One region of the Brevibacillus soli genome, then DNA from elsewhere that is predicted to be linked to it. Evidence: riboswitches for the same ligand, from Rfam matches in the RefSeq annotation. Region 1 holds a riboswitch; each other region holds the start of a gene.

Region 1 (4,623 bases):
GTGAAGGGCAATCGGAGACCCGTGTCGGACTGGGCCTGCAGGGTCTGCGCGATCGCGTGTGGATTGCCACCAAAACAGGGGGGCGCACTCGCGATTTGGCCTGGAGGGATCTGGAGGCCAGCTTGAAGCGGCTGCAGACCGACTACGTCGATGAATGGCGTGTTCACAACGTCATGAAGCCGCATGATTTCGAAGCCATCTTTGCCAAGGGAGGAGCTCTGGAAGCGCTGATCGAGGCAAAGGAACAGGGGTTGGTAAGAAAGCTGAGCATCAGCGGCCACACTGACCCTCGCCTGCTGGCGGAGGCGATTCGCCGGTTCCCGTTTGACAGCGCATTGGTGGCGCTCTCCGCTCTCGATCACTTCATTTACAGCTTTGCCCACGACTTCATCCCGGTTGCCGTGGAAAAGGGCGTAGCCGTGATCGGCATGAAAGTGATGGCGCTTGGCAAGCTGGCACCGTGGACGGAGCAGGCGCTTCGCTACACCTGGAGCTTGCCGGTCTCCACGGCCATTCTCGGCATCAGCAAAATGAGCGAACTTTTGGCGGATGTGGAGGCGGCCAAGCGGTTTACGCCGATGACCGATATTGAGCGCGTCGCCTTCTTCCAGGAGATCATGCCGCTTGTGCGAGCCGATGTGCTCCGCTGGAAGGCCGGAGAATGGATGTCCGGCGAGTGGTACCAACTGCCGCAGCTTTCTTTTTCCTAAGGAATGACTCGCCCCGAAGAGAACGGAAACTCTCTTGCATGCCCCTGGCCGCCTAGGTAAATAAAGGCTGCCACGCTTCGCAGCGAATCGAGTATACTATATGAGGTAGGCGAGCGAAGATTTAGTTGCAAGGAGTAAAGGTGGCGTTTCTCTTGATGCGGAAATGGAAAAGAGTCCTCCTGATGCTGCTGGTGGTGGTCGCAGTGGCAGGAGGGTATTACGGATATGCGTTTTACCAGTTTTTCAGCGGCATTCAACAGCCGAAGATTGCCGGTGCAACGGGCGATAGGAAAAAACCGGCAGATATTCCCGTCTGGAGCGGAACGGAGCGGGTAAACATCCTGCTGATGGGGGTGGATCGGCGAGGGATGCGGCCCAACGAGGTTCCCCGTTCCGATTCGATGATGCTTGTCAGCATCGACCCTGTTCAAAAGCGGTTCGACCTGTTTTCCATACTGCGCGACACTTATGTGAAAATTCCAGGCAACGGTCGGTCCCGGATCAATACGGCATTGGCGGACGGCGGGCCGGAGCTGGCCATGGAGACGGTCAGCCAGTTTACCGGTCTTCCGGTTGAGCATTACATGATCACCGACTTTGAAGGCTTTAAAGGCCTGATTGACGCGGTGGGGGGCGTGGAGCTGGAAGTGGAGAAAAACATGCGGTATCGCGACCCTTCCGACAATGGCGTATACGATATCGACCTGAAAAAAGGATGGCAGCGACTGGACGGCAGCAAGGCTCTCCAATACGTTCGCTTCCGCCATGACGCGTTGTCTGACTACACCCGAACGGAGCGGCAGCGCAAGCTTCTGAAAGCGCTGGCGGCGCAGATGAAGAGCGGGACGACGTTGATCCAACTCCCGAATATCCTGAAAAGCGTCACACCGTACGTACAGACCAACCTCAGCTCGCTTGACATGCTGAAGTTGGCCGCGCTCGGCCTCAGGCTGGATACAGAGAAGGCTGGGCAATATCAGCTTCCACCAATGGGGGCGTTTCACGAATCGCAGCGCGGCGGCTCTGTCCTGATTCCGGACGTCGAGCGGGTACAGCAGTTTATTCAGGAAAAGGTAAAGCCGGTTCCGACCGAAACCAAAAGTTTTTGAAAAAACTTTTTATGCAGCCGGTGTATTGACAGACAGAACGAAATTTACTATTGTTATACTAGTTTTTTGATAAGCAGAGCAAATTACTCGGAATTTGCTGGAACGTAATTTCGATAGTTTTTCCATTGACTTTTGATCTTTTGGTAGCCTATAATGCGATTTGTGTTTATCACACGTTAATTGAAACATAATAGAATAGGCAATTCTTCTTATCCAGAGAGGCGGAGGGACAGGCCCAATGATGCCCGGCAACCCGCTCACCAACGCGGTGAGTGTGCGGTGCCAATTCCTACAAGATTGCTTGTAATCTTGAAAGATGAGAAGGGTGGATGTAAACATACAACCCCTTTTTCATTTTGTGAAAAAGGGGTTTTGCTTTACAACGGGGCCCCGCTCGGCACAGCGTAAGCTACCGCCGAGTGGGTAAATTGGGAGGTGAGCCGGGATGATTCAACTGCAAAATCTTCACAAGGACTATATTGTAAACGGAAAAACGGTTCCTGCCCTGCGCGGAATCGACTTCACCATAGAGAAGGGCGAAATTTTCGGGATTATCGGCCATTCCGGTGCAGGAAAAAGCACGCTGATCCGCTGCATCAATCTACTGGAACGGCCTACGTCGGGGAAGGTTGTCGTGGACGGGATTGACCTGACGAAACTGGACGACCGGAAGCTGCAGGAGCAGCGCCGGCAGATCGGAATGATTTTTCAGCATTTTAATCTGCTGTCTTCGGCAACCGTGGCAGACAACGTGGCGTTCCCGCTCAAGCTGGCGAAGAAGCCAAAGGCGGAGATTGACCGGAAAGTGGCAGAGCTGCTCGCTTTGGTCGGATTGCAGGATCACGGCAACAAGTACCCGGCACAATTGTCCGGCGGGCAAAAACAACGCGTCGGGATTGCCAGGGCGCTGGCGAGTGATCCAAAGGTGCTGCTGTGCGACGAAGCCACGTCCGCGCTTGACCCGCAGACCACCAATTCGATCCTTGCGCTGTTGCGCGACATCAACCGGAAACTGGGGATTACCGTTGTGCTGATTACACACGAGATGCATGTCATCCGCTCCATTTGTGATCGGGTCGCTGTCATCGACGGCGGGAAGATTGTGGAGTCCGGCAGAGTGATTGACGTATTCCTCAAACCGCAGCATCCGACGACCCGCGAGTTCGTCGAGCAGGTGGCCGACTCAGTAGAGCTGCGGGAAGCGGTTGCCCATGAAAAGGCAGCCGGTGACCGGACCATTATCCGCATCACCTTCCTTGGTGAGCAAACCTACCAGCCAATCCTGTTTCGGACCATGCAGGAGACAGGTACTTCGTTTAACATCCTGCAGGGAACAATCTCCCGCATGAAAGATACGCCATACGGCCAGCTGGTGGTAGAGCTGGAAGGCGAAGACGACCGCAGCAGGCAGACGATTGACGTGCTGCGCCGACGCGGGCTTGAAGTGGAGGTGATTGAATGGAACTGACATGGGAGAATGTCGATTGGGAAGAGATTGGTCTGGCGACGGTCGATACGTTGACCATGCTTGGATTTTCCACGCTCTTTACCGTTTTGATCGGGCTGCCGCTGGGCATTCTGCTGTTTCTTACCTCCAGAGGACAGCTGTTGGAGAATCGGGTCTTTTATTCCGTTACCTCGTTTCTTGTAAACGTCCTGCGTTCGGTGCCGTTCATTATCCTGATGATCATCCTGATTCCGGTCACCAAGGAGCTTGTCGGCACGTCGCTTGGCGTCAGAGGAGCGATTCCGCCGCTCGTGATCGGCGCGGCCCCGTTTTTTGCCCGCCTGGTGGAGACCTCCCTGCGTGAAGTGGATCGCGGCGTGATTGAAGCAGCGCAGTCCATGGGGGCATCCAACTGGCAGATTATCTGGAGAGTGCTCCTGCCAGAATCCCGTCCAGGGCTGATCGCCGGCATCACGATTACGACCGTGGCGCTTGTATCCTATACGGCCATGTCGGGTGTGATCGGCGGCGGCGGGCTGGGTGACCTGGCGATTCGCTACGGTTACCAGCGTTTCCAGACAGACGTCATGATTGTCACCGTCATTATTCTGCTTGTGCTGGTTCAGATCTTGCAGACGCTCGGAGACCGGTTGGTACTCCGATTCAGCCGAAAGTAAGATCTTGCCCATATATAAAACTCTAACCACCGAAAGGAGAACCTTCTTATGAAAAAGGTTATCGTATCTGTACTCTCTGCAGTATTGGCATTCTCGCTGGCAGCTTGCGGCAAAAGCGAAACCGCTCCGGCTCCGTCCGCAGGCGGCGAAGGCGGTGCGCAAGGCGGCGCACAGCAGGAGGTAACCCTGAAAGTAGCTACCATGCCGGTTCCGCACGCGGAAATCCTGAAGTTCATTCAACCGAAACTGAAGGAGCAGGGCGTGAATCTGGAAATCAAGGAATTTTCCGATTACGTACAGCCGAACGTACAAGTATTTGAAAAGCAGATGGACGTTAACTTCTTCCAGCACATTCCGTACCTGAAGCAGTTCAACAAGGATCAAAACATGGATCTGGTTGAAGTAGTTCCTGTGCACATCGAGCCGTTTGGCGCGTACTCCAAAAAAATCAAAAGCGTTGACGAACTGGCAGAAGGCGCAACCATCGCGGTTCCAAACGATCCGACCAACCTCGGACGAGCTCTTGCCCTGCTGGAGAAAAACGGCGTAATCAAGCTGAAAGAAGGCGCAGGCATCAACGGAACGGTGAAAGACATTGTGGAAAACAAGAAAAACGTGAAGTTTAAAGAAGTAGAAGCTGCCATGCTGCCACGCGTACTGGAAGAAGTAGATCTCGCCCT
Region 2 (4,623 bases), on a different contig from region 1:
CCCTGCAGCACCGGACGGGTCTCGTCTGCGTATACCTTGAGGTTCCAGCCGCGTTCTTTGGCCAGATAGAGCGGCGCCGTAGCCGTTCCGTACGCCGCCGTTGCCAGTGCACCCGGATTGCAGTGAGTGAGGATGCCCATTCCGTCCTGCAGCAGGGTCAGCAGATTTTCCCCGATTTGGCGGCATACGGCTTCGTCCTCCCGCTGAATGGCCAGCGCTTCGTCAAGAACCGCTGCCTTCAGTTCCGCCACCGGTTTGGCTCCCTCACGCTGCACTCTCGCCTTGATCCGGTCCAGTGCCCAAAACAGGTTGACGGCTGTGGGACGGGAGGTTGCCAGATAATCGGCCTGTCTATTGAGTTCCACCCAAAAATCCTCGTGTGTTTCCGCCTTGCTTTCCCGAACCCCCAGGTACACCCCGTAGGCTGCTGCCATGCCGATGGCGGGAGCGCCGCGTACCTGCAGATGGCGGATGGCCGCCCACACCTCTTCGGCTTTGGTCAAGGGAAGATAAATCGTTTCAACTGGTAACCGCGTCTGGTCCAGCAGGCGGAGGATGTCTCCGTCCCACTTGACCGGCGCGAACTGCGTGCTGGTCGTCATACTGCCGCCTCCTGATTGTATCGTGCTGCTGCCGTGCGTACAACGTCGGTGATATCTGTCGCCTGTTCGATTTTACCGCGTTCCAGCACAAGCGCCTGCCCGATCGCCAGCGCCAGACGTTCCGCTTCGGCGCGTACCTGTTCATCCGCGATTGTGTTGAGATCGGCGACGCCGGCCAATCCGATTACGCGGCGCATTATTTTGCAGCCGGCAAAGCCTGCCGCGTCCTGGATGAGGCGCTGGACGTACTCCTGCCAGAAGCCTTCCACGTGGGCGCTGCGCTCTTTCGCCTGCTTGTGCCAGAGTTGGACAAACTGGGAGACAAACTCGTTCCAGACGTTTTCCACGGTTTCCAACAGGTATTCGCGATACGCTTCCCGTTTTCCTGTGTCAGCCTGCAATCCGTGCTGGCCGGCATAGTTAAGCAGCAGATTGGCAATGACCGCTCCGATGTCAAACCCGATCGGTCCATAGTACGCAAATTCCGGATCAATCACTTTCGTGCTGGACTCGGTCACAAAGATGCTGCCCGTGTGCAAATCGCCGTGCAGCAGGGCTTCCGCGCGAGTGAGAAAATCGTATTTCAGTTTGGCGATTTCCCGCTTGAGCGGCGCGTTTTTCCAGATGGCCTCCACGTCTTCGCGAATCAGCGGGTTGAAATTGTTGGTCGGCGCGTTTTCATAAGGGTCTGTAAACACGAGATCTTCGGTAATTTTGCATAATTCCGGATTTATGAATGTTCCGACCAGGGCTTTTTTGTCATAGGGATGCGCCCCCAGATCGGACGTATGGAACAACGTCTGTGCCAGGAAACGGCCGATGTGCTTGGCGAACTGCGGATAGCGCCTTCCTTCGATTAGCCCTTTGCGCATAATGGTGTGATCGCTCAAGTCTTCCATGACCGTCAAGGCCAGTTCCTGATTGAAGTGATACACTTTCGGCACCAGATCCGGCACGTATTTGTACTGAATCCGCAGCGCCTCGCTCTCAATCCGCGCGCGGTCCACTGTCAGCGGCCACGATTCGCCGACGACACGCGCGTACGGCAGCGCCTGCTTGACGATGACGCTTTTCCCGGTCGCCTCTTCCTTGATGTGAAAGACCAGGTTCAGGTTGCCGTCCCCAATCTCCCGGCTGGTCAACTGAGCTCCTTCTGAAAACAGACCCGGCAATGATTTGACATACTCCACTGCTTCCTGTTCCGTTAATGCGCGATAAGCCATGTATTTCGATCCCCTCTCACGAGAATGTTCAGAATACGAAAAAAGACCTCTTTCCGAAGAAAAGAGGTCGTTGCAGTCGCAGCGCGTATAGCTCCCCCTTATCTTCCAGAATCATTTGTTTCTGCAGGAATTAGCACCGTGCACATCCTCTTTTTCGCTATGGGAAAAAGCGGCGTGTCGGTTGCCGGGTTTCATCGGGCCAGTCCCTCCACCGTCTCTGGATAAGGTAATCCAATCGCTATTCAATTTGACTTAGCTAGAATCATACACGCCGTTTTTTCCAGTGTCAATATCCTTTTTGATCGCAATCTTCGACCGGAAAACGAGGGTTGACTCCTGGTCGTGATCGTCATATCATGAGGGTAACTCATGCTTCTTCAACCATAGACAGGCAATCACATAGCGTGGAAATACAAAGACTCTTATCGTGAGATGGCTGAGGGACTGGCCCTATGATGCCCGGCAACCGGCGCTTGCCTGACAGGTACGCGAAACGGTGCTAAATCCTGCGGAAATAAGGGTCAAAATAGGTAATGTTTTCCGGACTATTTTGACTACCTTACCGAGAGATGAGAGGAGACGTAACGTTTGATATGCAACGAAAGCGCCTCCCTCTCGCAGGGAGGCTTTTTTGGTAAATAAGAATCGTAATAAATTCTTAATTACACAAGTGCAACTAGGCAGTCGCCTGCGCATAAGCTTGGCGCCAGCCAAGTTTTCTATGCTGGTAAAAAGGAGGCTTTCCTGAAAAATGAGCGAGCAGCGTATCCTCGTAACCTATTTGACCCAAGCGAAAGACCTGCAAAAGAAGGCGGAAGCGATCGCCGTGGGTATGACAGTCGGTTCCTGGACCGATCTGCCGGCAGCCAAGCAGGCAGAGCTTCGCCCGTATCTGGGGGAAGCGGCGGGCGTCCAACCGCTTGAGACATTGGAAAACGGCGTGACGCGCGGCACCGTCACCGTCAGCTACCCGATCCGCAACTTTACCGCCGACATTCCCTCCCTTTTGACCGGGATCTTCGGCAAACTGTCCATGGACGGCAAAATCAAGCTGGTTGACATACAATTTCCTGAAGCGTTTCTAGCCGCCTTTCCCGGGCCCAAATTCGGGATCGACGGTCTGCGCGACCGCCTCGGTGCCTATCGTCGCCCCTTGTTGATGAGTATTTTCAAATCATGTCTGGGACTGCCGTTTGAGGACCTGAAGACACAGTTTCGCGCTCAGGCTCTCGGCGGGGTTGACCTGGTGAAAGATGACGAAATTTTCTTTGCAGACGACCGCGCTCCGTTCCTGGAGCGGATTAAAGCGTTCGGGAAGATCGCCGCTGAAGCGGAGCAGGAGACGGGAAAACCGGTTCTCTACGCGGCCAACCTGACCGGACCGACACACGAACTGCTGGATCGGGCAAAACGCGCGGCAGAGGCGGGAGCCCACTGCCTGCTGTTCAATGTGCTGGCGTACGGCTTTGACGTCCTGCACCGCCTGGCCGCCGATCCGGACGTACACGTGCCGATTATGGCCCATCCGGCGCTCGCCGGGGCCCTGTATCCCTCGCCTGACTACGGCATCGCCACTCCCCTGCTGCTGGGCAAGCTGATGCGTATCGCAGGGGCGGACCTGGTGCTTTTCCCTTCACCGTACGGAAATGTTGCCCTCGACAAAGGAGAAGCGCTGCAGCTGGCCGCCCATTTGACTGAACCGCAGGAGTCTCTGCGCCGTTCGTTCCCGGTGCCGTCTGCAGGCATCCACCCTGGTCTGGTGCCGCAGCTCTATGCCGACTTCGGCATCGATCAGGTGGTCAATGCCGGCGGCGGCATCCACGGACATCCAGGCGGTGCGACAGCGGGTGCGAAGGCGTTTGCGGCAGCCATCGACGCGGTTGTGGCGGGACGCACGCTGGAACAAGCGGCGGCAGAATCGGAAGCGCTGGCTGTCGCCCTCAAGAAATGGGGGGGAAGCAAATGAGCAAGAAACTGGTGCTGTTCTGCGACTTCGACGGAACCATCACAGAAAAGGACAACATTGTTGCGATTATGAGACAGTTCGCTCCCCCTCAGTGGGAAGCGTTGACCCAGCAAATTTTGACGCAGCAAATAAGCATACGCGAAGGTGTCGGCAAGCTGTTTACCCTGCTGCCCTCCTCGCAGCGAGCAGAAATTACCGACTTTATCGTCAAGGAAGCGACCATCCGACCCGGCTTTGCCGAATTTGTCCGCTTCTGCAAGGAGCAGGATATCGAACTGCTGATTACCAGCGGCGGCATCGACTTTTTTGTCGGCCCGATCCTCGCTCCGTTTAAACTGGATGTGCCGATTTACTGTAACGGCAGCGACTTCAGCGGTGATCACATCGCCATTACCTGGCCGCACAGCTGTGACGAGCACTGCACAAACGACTGCGGCATGTGCAAAACGTCCATTATCCGACGCTATGATCCAAAGAAGCACTTCCGCGTCGTGATTGGCGATTCGATTACCGACCTGGCCGGTGCAAAAATTTCCGACTTTGTGATCTCACGCTCCCTGCTGACGCAGAAGTGCGAGGAATTGAACCTGCCGCACCGCTCGTTCACTACCTTTTACGATGTCGTCGAAATTCTGCAAACCTTGCATGCCGAACTGGAGGTGGAGACTGTATGACCACAACCCTGGAACAACGACTGGACGCCTTCCGCCGACTGGATGACGCAAAGCTTACCTTTGCTCGCCGCGACTGGTTCCCCGGTACGAGCGGCAATCTGTCCATCAAGCTGACGGACCAGCCGCTGCAATTTGCCGTCACGGCCAGCGGCAAAGAC
Region 3 (4,623 bases), on a different contig from region 1:
GCAGGCGGAACACCTCTACATCGTCGTGGAAGAAATTAACCTGGACGCGAAAATGTCCACGTTTATCGAGCAGCGTGAGGCAGAATGGAACAAAATCTACAATGAACATTACGAGGACATCTACCTGGAAGTGCGGTTTGATGAGACCAGCGAAGGTTTCATCAGCGTAAAGCCGGAAACGGTGGACAAAACCACCTACATCAAAGGGGAAGTGACGGACGACGTTACCAAGGTGGTGGTGACGAAGCCGAACGGTGACATCATTGAAGTCGTGCCGAATGCCGACGACACCTTTGCGGTGAGCTTTGCTGCTGTGGTTAGCGAGACTCCGCAGTATGCTTCCCTGAAAGCGTATGTAGGAGACAAGGTGGTGGAAACGAAGGAAGTCCAAATCAACACGGATACCGTTGTGGAAAAGGACGTGATCGTGCATACCCTCGCGACAAACGACCTGAAGAAAAAAGAAGTGAAGGTAAACGGCATCGTTAGCCTGGAAGCTGACGAAGTGTTCGTTACGTACAACGGCGAGAAGAAAAAAGTGGACGTGAAAAAATTGTGGCAGGGCGTCGGTACCTTTAAGGCAACCTTCAAGAACATTTCCGAGAAAAAACAGGACGTTCTTGTGGAAGCGTATAAGGACGGCAAAAAAATCGACTCCGAAACCGTTGAGGTGCTGACTGTCAACGCACCGCCAGCAACGACTGAGCCGCAAACCTTCAAAATCACAGGTACGGCCACGATTCATGCAAAATACAAGCTTGTTCAAGTGAAAGGGAAAGTGGAGAAGCTTGATGACGTGAAAAAGGCCAAGCTCTATGTAGTGGCACCGGACGGCAAAAAGCACGAAGTGAAGCTGAACGACAAAGAGGAGTTTGAAATCAACATCAGCTACAAAAACCGCTCCTACAGCGCAAAAGCAGTTCACCTGGAGCTATACGTGGATGGCAAGCTGGTAGCGAAGGCAGACATTCCGCACGGAACGCCGGTCAACGAGCTGCCGGAAAAACCAAAAGAAAAGAAAGAAGAGAAAGAGAAGAAAGAAAAGCACAAGGGTAAAGGGCACGCGTACGGACACAAAAAATGGTCTGATCGCGATGACGACGATGATCGCGATGACGACGATGACGACCGCGATGATGACGATGACTACCGCGACGATGACGATGACCGTGACCGCAATGGCAAAGATGACAACGACGATTAATACCTGCTATTCCGGTAGGCATTGACGTAATCAACCAGTTGGCCGATGTAATCGCCGATGATCGGAACGGATAGAAACTGCTTCAGGATATACCCGAGCAGACCTAACACAATGGCCGTTCCGATGGTTAACCCCAGCCCCCGTGCCAAGCCTGCGAGGAAATTGGTCCAGAGCAGCTTGCGCGGGGCTGTGTAATTTTGAATGACATCGGCAAGACGGATGTCTTCCAGAAACAGGGCGATCTTATCCATGCGCTCGTTTAATTTGCGCACTTCCTGCAGTTCCTCCAGCAGTTGATCCACTTTGGCCAGAATTCGGTCGGTAGGGGACTGCGACATAAACATCGCCTCCTTTCACATCGGACTTGTTTTGGTTTCTACCAGTTTAGGAAAAAAAGGGAAGGGAAGCAAGCGGAGCCTGAACGGTATGGTTTGCCTTGGGCGAGTGGCACAGGTACAATAGACGTACATATCTTTTCCAAGGAGGAATCGGAATGGCCGAAACCGTTGCTCAATCGCTGTCGGAAGACCTGTTTGCGCTGCTGCAGCAGGAGCGTTTCGTCACATTGGGGACCATTGATCATGAAACAGGTGCGCCTTCGATCAGCTCTCTATCATGGGTCTATGCGCCTTCTCAACAAACCATTCGTTTTGCTGTCGACAATCGTTCGCGCATCCTCACCAATATTGCAAAAGAACCGCAGGTGGTATTGCACCTGATCGGAGCGGGCTCTTCTTACGCCATCAACGGCAGGGCCGCGGTAAAAGTCGAGCGGATGGAAGAGGTGCCGTTAAAGCTTGCGATGGTGGAGATCTCCATCGAGGCCGTGCGCGATGTGATGTTTTACGGTTCCCGCATCTCCGTAGAGCCGCAGTATGAAAAGACGTATGACAAGAAAGCCGCGGCCAAACTCGATAATCAGGTGATGACCGCGCTTCGCAAAGCTTGAAAAGAAAAACCGGTTGACAATATTCAGACGATTGGGTACGATAAGTTCAATTCAATTGAATAGCAATAACTTTCTTATCCAGAGAGGCGGAGGGACTGGCCCGATGATGCCCGGCAACCGATCTCCTATGATTCATAGGGAGATAATGGTGCTAATTCCTGCAGAGCGAACGCTCTGAAAGATGAGAAGGAGTTGCTTACGGTACCCGTAAACAAAGCCTTCTTTTTAAGAGAAAGAGGGCTTTTTTATTTGCCCTCAATAAAGATGTGGAGGGAAAGCCATGCATTTGGAGACAAAATTGGTGCAGGCAGGAGTAGGAAAGGATTCTCAAACGGGAGCGGTCAGTTTCCCCGTGTATCATGCAACCGCGTACCGCCATCCGGCATTGGGAGAAAGTACGGGTTTTGATTATTCCCGGACAGCCAATCCGACGCGCACGGTACTGGAGCAGGCCATAGCGGATGCGGAGGGAGGAGACGCCGGTTTTGCCTTCGCATCGGGAATGGCGGCGATCCATACCCTGATGGGGTTGTTCTCCCAAGGCGATCATTTCGTCGTTTCGCTTGATCTCTATGGAGGTACATACCGCTTGTTTGAGCAGGTGCTCTCCCGCTACGGTCTGTCGTTTTCCTACGTGGACCTGCGTGATCTGGAGCAGGTGGAAAAAGCGATTCAGCCCGAGACGAAAGCTTTGCTGGTCGAGACGCCTACCAATCCCCTGATGCAGGTTACTGACATCGCCAGGGTATGCCAACTGGCCAAGCGGCACGGAATCCTGACCCTTGTCGACAATACATTCCTCTCTCCGTATTTCCAGAGACCATTGGAGCTGGGGGCTGACCTCGTGTTTCACAGCGCCACGAAATATTTGGGCGGGCACAATGACGTTCTGGCCGGTCTGATCGTGACAAAAGGCGCCGAGTTATCTGAAAAAGTCAGATTTTTGCACAATTCCATCGGAGCGGTTCTGGGGCCGCAGGACTCGTGGCTTCTCCTGCGCGGAATGAAAACGCTCGCGCTGCGCATGGAACGGCATCAATCCAATGCATTCGCGCTCGCACGATGTCTACGTGAACATCCGGCGGTGGCAGAAGTCTTTTATCCCGGTCTTGACGACCACCCGGACCACGAGGTGCAGAAGAGCCAGTCGAACGGGTTCGGCGGCATGCTTTCGTTCCGGGTGCGGGACGCGGCGCAGGTAGCTCCGTTCCTTTCCCGCCTGCGTATCGTTTCCTTTGCCGAGAGTCTGGGAGGCGTAGAGTCGCTGTGTACGTATCCGGCCACCCAAACGCACGCCGACATCCCTCGGGACATACGTGAGAAAGTTGGCGTATGCGACCGGTTGCTGCGGCTGTCCGTCGGGATTGAACACCCCGACGATCTGATTGCCGACTTGTCTCAAGCCTTGGATGTCAGTTTGCAAGCGGGAGGGAATCAGCGATGAACTTTGCCACAAAACTGCTTCACGGGACTGCGTGCTTTGACAGGGTGACGGGTGCGTCCTCCGTGCCCCTTTATCTGGCATCCACCTATCATCAGCCGGATCTTGACCGGCCGGGCGTTTTCGACTATGCCCGTTCCGGAAATCCCACCAGGCAGGCGTTGGAAGAGGCAATCGCTGTGCTGGAGGGAGGGACCCGAGGGTTTGCGTTTGCGTCGGGGATGGCAGCGATCTCCAGCGTGTTCATGCTCTTTTCCGCCGGCGATCATCTGGTCGTGGCGGAGGACGTCTACGGAGGAACGTACCGGTTTTTGACCCGGGTACTGTCCCGATTGGGTATGGAAGTCAGTTTCGTCGATACTACCAGCCCTGAGCTGGTAGCGTCAGCGATTCGGGCAAATACAAAAGGAATCTATTTGGAGACGCCTTCCAATCCGACGCTGAAGGTGACGGATATTGCCGCGATCTGCTCCCTGGCGAAAAAGCACGGTCTCTTGACGATTGTCGACAACACGTTTATGACCCCATACTACCAACGTCCCCTGGAACTGGGGGCAGACATCGTGATTCACAGTGCGACCAAATTCATCGGAGGGCACAGCGATGTCGTCGCAGGCCTGGCGGTAACCAGCGATGAATGTCTGGGAAATGAATTGTACCTGATTCAAAACGGCATGGGTTCCATACTGGGTGTACAGGATTCCTGGCTGGTGATGCGGGGTTTGAAAACGCTCAAGGCACGTCTTGACGTCAGCAGCAAAAGTGCGGAAAAACTGGCTGGCTGGCTGCAAGCGCATCCTGCTGTCCAAAAGGTGTACTACACCGGTCTCTCTAACCACGAAGGCCATCAGCTGCAGAGTCAACAGGCAAGCGGTCACGGTGCCGTTCTCTCGTTCGACGTAGGCAGCCGGGAGCGGGCCAAAGCGCTGTTTGACCGCGTAACGCTTCCGATCGTAGCCGTCAGCTTGGGAGCTGTGGAAACCATCCTTTCCTATCCGGCCATGATGTCCCATGCCTCAATGCCGGCTG

The links. A riboswitch is a leader RNA that binds a small molecule or an ion and turns the genes downstream of it on or off. The one in region 1 is predicted to bind S-adenosylmethionine.
Region 2: linked by a shared signal. The riboswitch ahead of mtnK (S-methyl-5-thioribose kinase) and the one ahead of ACE99V_RS10430 (methionine ABC transporter ATP-binding protein) in region 1 are both predicted to bind S-adenosylmethionine.
Region 3: linked by a shared signal. The riboswitch ahead of ACE99V_RS13905 (aminotransferase class I/II-fold pyridoxal phosphate-dependent enzyme) and the one ahead of ACE99V_RS10430 (methionine ABC transporter ATP-binding protein) in region 1 are both predicted to bind S-adenosylmethionine.

Annotation. Positions count from the first base shown of each region.
Region 1 is NZ_JBIYSM020000021.1:11,168-15,790, reverse strand. It holds gene ACE99V_RS10440 (aldo/keto reductase) at 1-710, shown strand, start outside; gene ACE99V_RS10435 (LCP family protein) at 866-1,819, shown strand; SAM riboswitch class I at 2,026-2,142, shown strand; gene ACE99V_RS10430 (methionine ABC transporter ATP-binding protein) at 2,265-3,287, shown strand; gene ACE99V_RS10425 (methionine ABC transporter permease) at 3,278-3,943, shown strand; gene ACE99V_RS10420 (MetQ/NlpA family ABC transporter substrate-binding protein) at 3,992-4,623, shown strand, end outside.
Region 2 is NZ_JBIYSM020000013.1:64,427-69,049, forward strand. It holds gene mtnA (S-methyl-5-thioribose-1-phosphate isomerase) at 1-602, opposite strand, end outside; gene mtnK (S-methyl-5-thioribose kinase) at 599-1,825, opposite strand; SAM riboswitch class I at 1,921-2,053, opposite strand; SAM riboswitch class I at 2,245-2,346, shown strand; gene ACE99V_RS07610 (2,3-diketo-5-methylthiopentyl-1-phosphate enolase) at 2,577-3,791, shown strand; gene ACE99V_RS07615 (2-hydroxy-3-keto-5-methylthiopentenyl-1-phosphate phosphatase) at 3,788-4,465, shown strand; gene ACE99V_RS07620 (methylthioribulose 1-phosphate dehydratase) at 4,462-4,623, shown strand, end outside.
Region 3 is NZ_JBIYSM020000032.1:17,954-22,576, reverse strand. It holds gene ACE99V_RS13920 (hypothetical protein) at 1-1,204, shown strand, start outside; gene ACE99V_RS13915 (DUF5665 domain-containing protein) at 1,201-1,542, opposite strand; gene ACE99V_RS13910 (pyridoxamine 5'-phosphate oxidase family protein) at 1,698-2,153, shown strand; SAM riboswitch class I at 2,225-2,341, shown strand; gene ACE99V_RS13905 (aminotransferase class I/II-fold pyridoxal phosphate-dependent enzyme) at 2,434-3,597, shown strand; gene ACE99V_RS13900 (aminotransferase class I/II-fold pyridoxal phosphate-dependent enzyme) at 3,594-4,623, shown strand, end outside.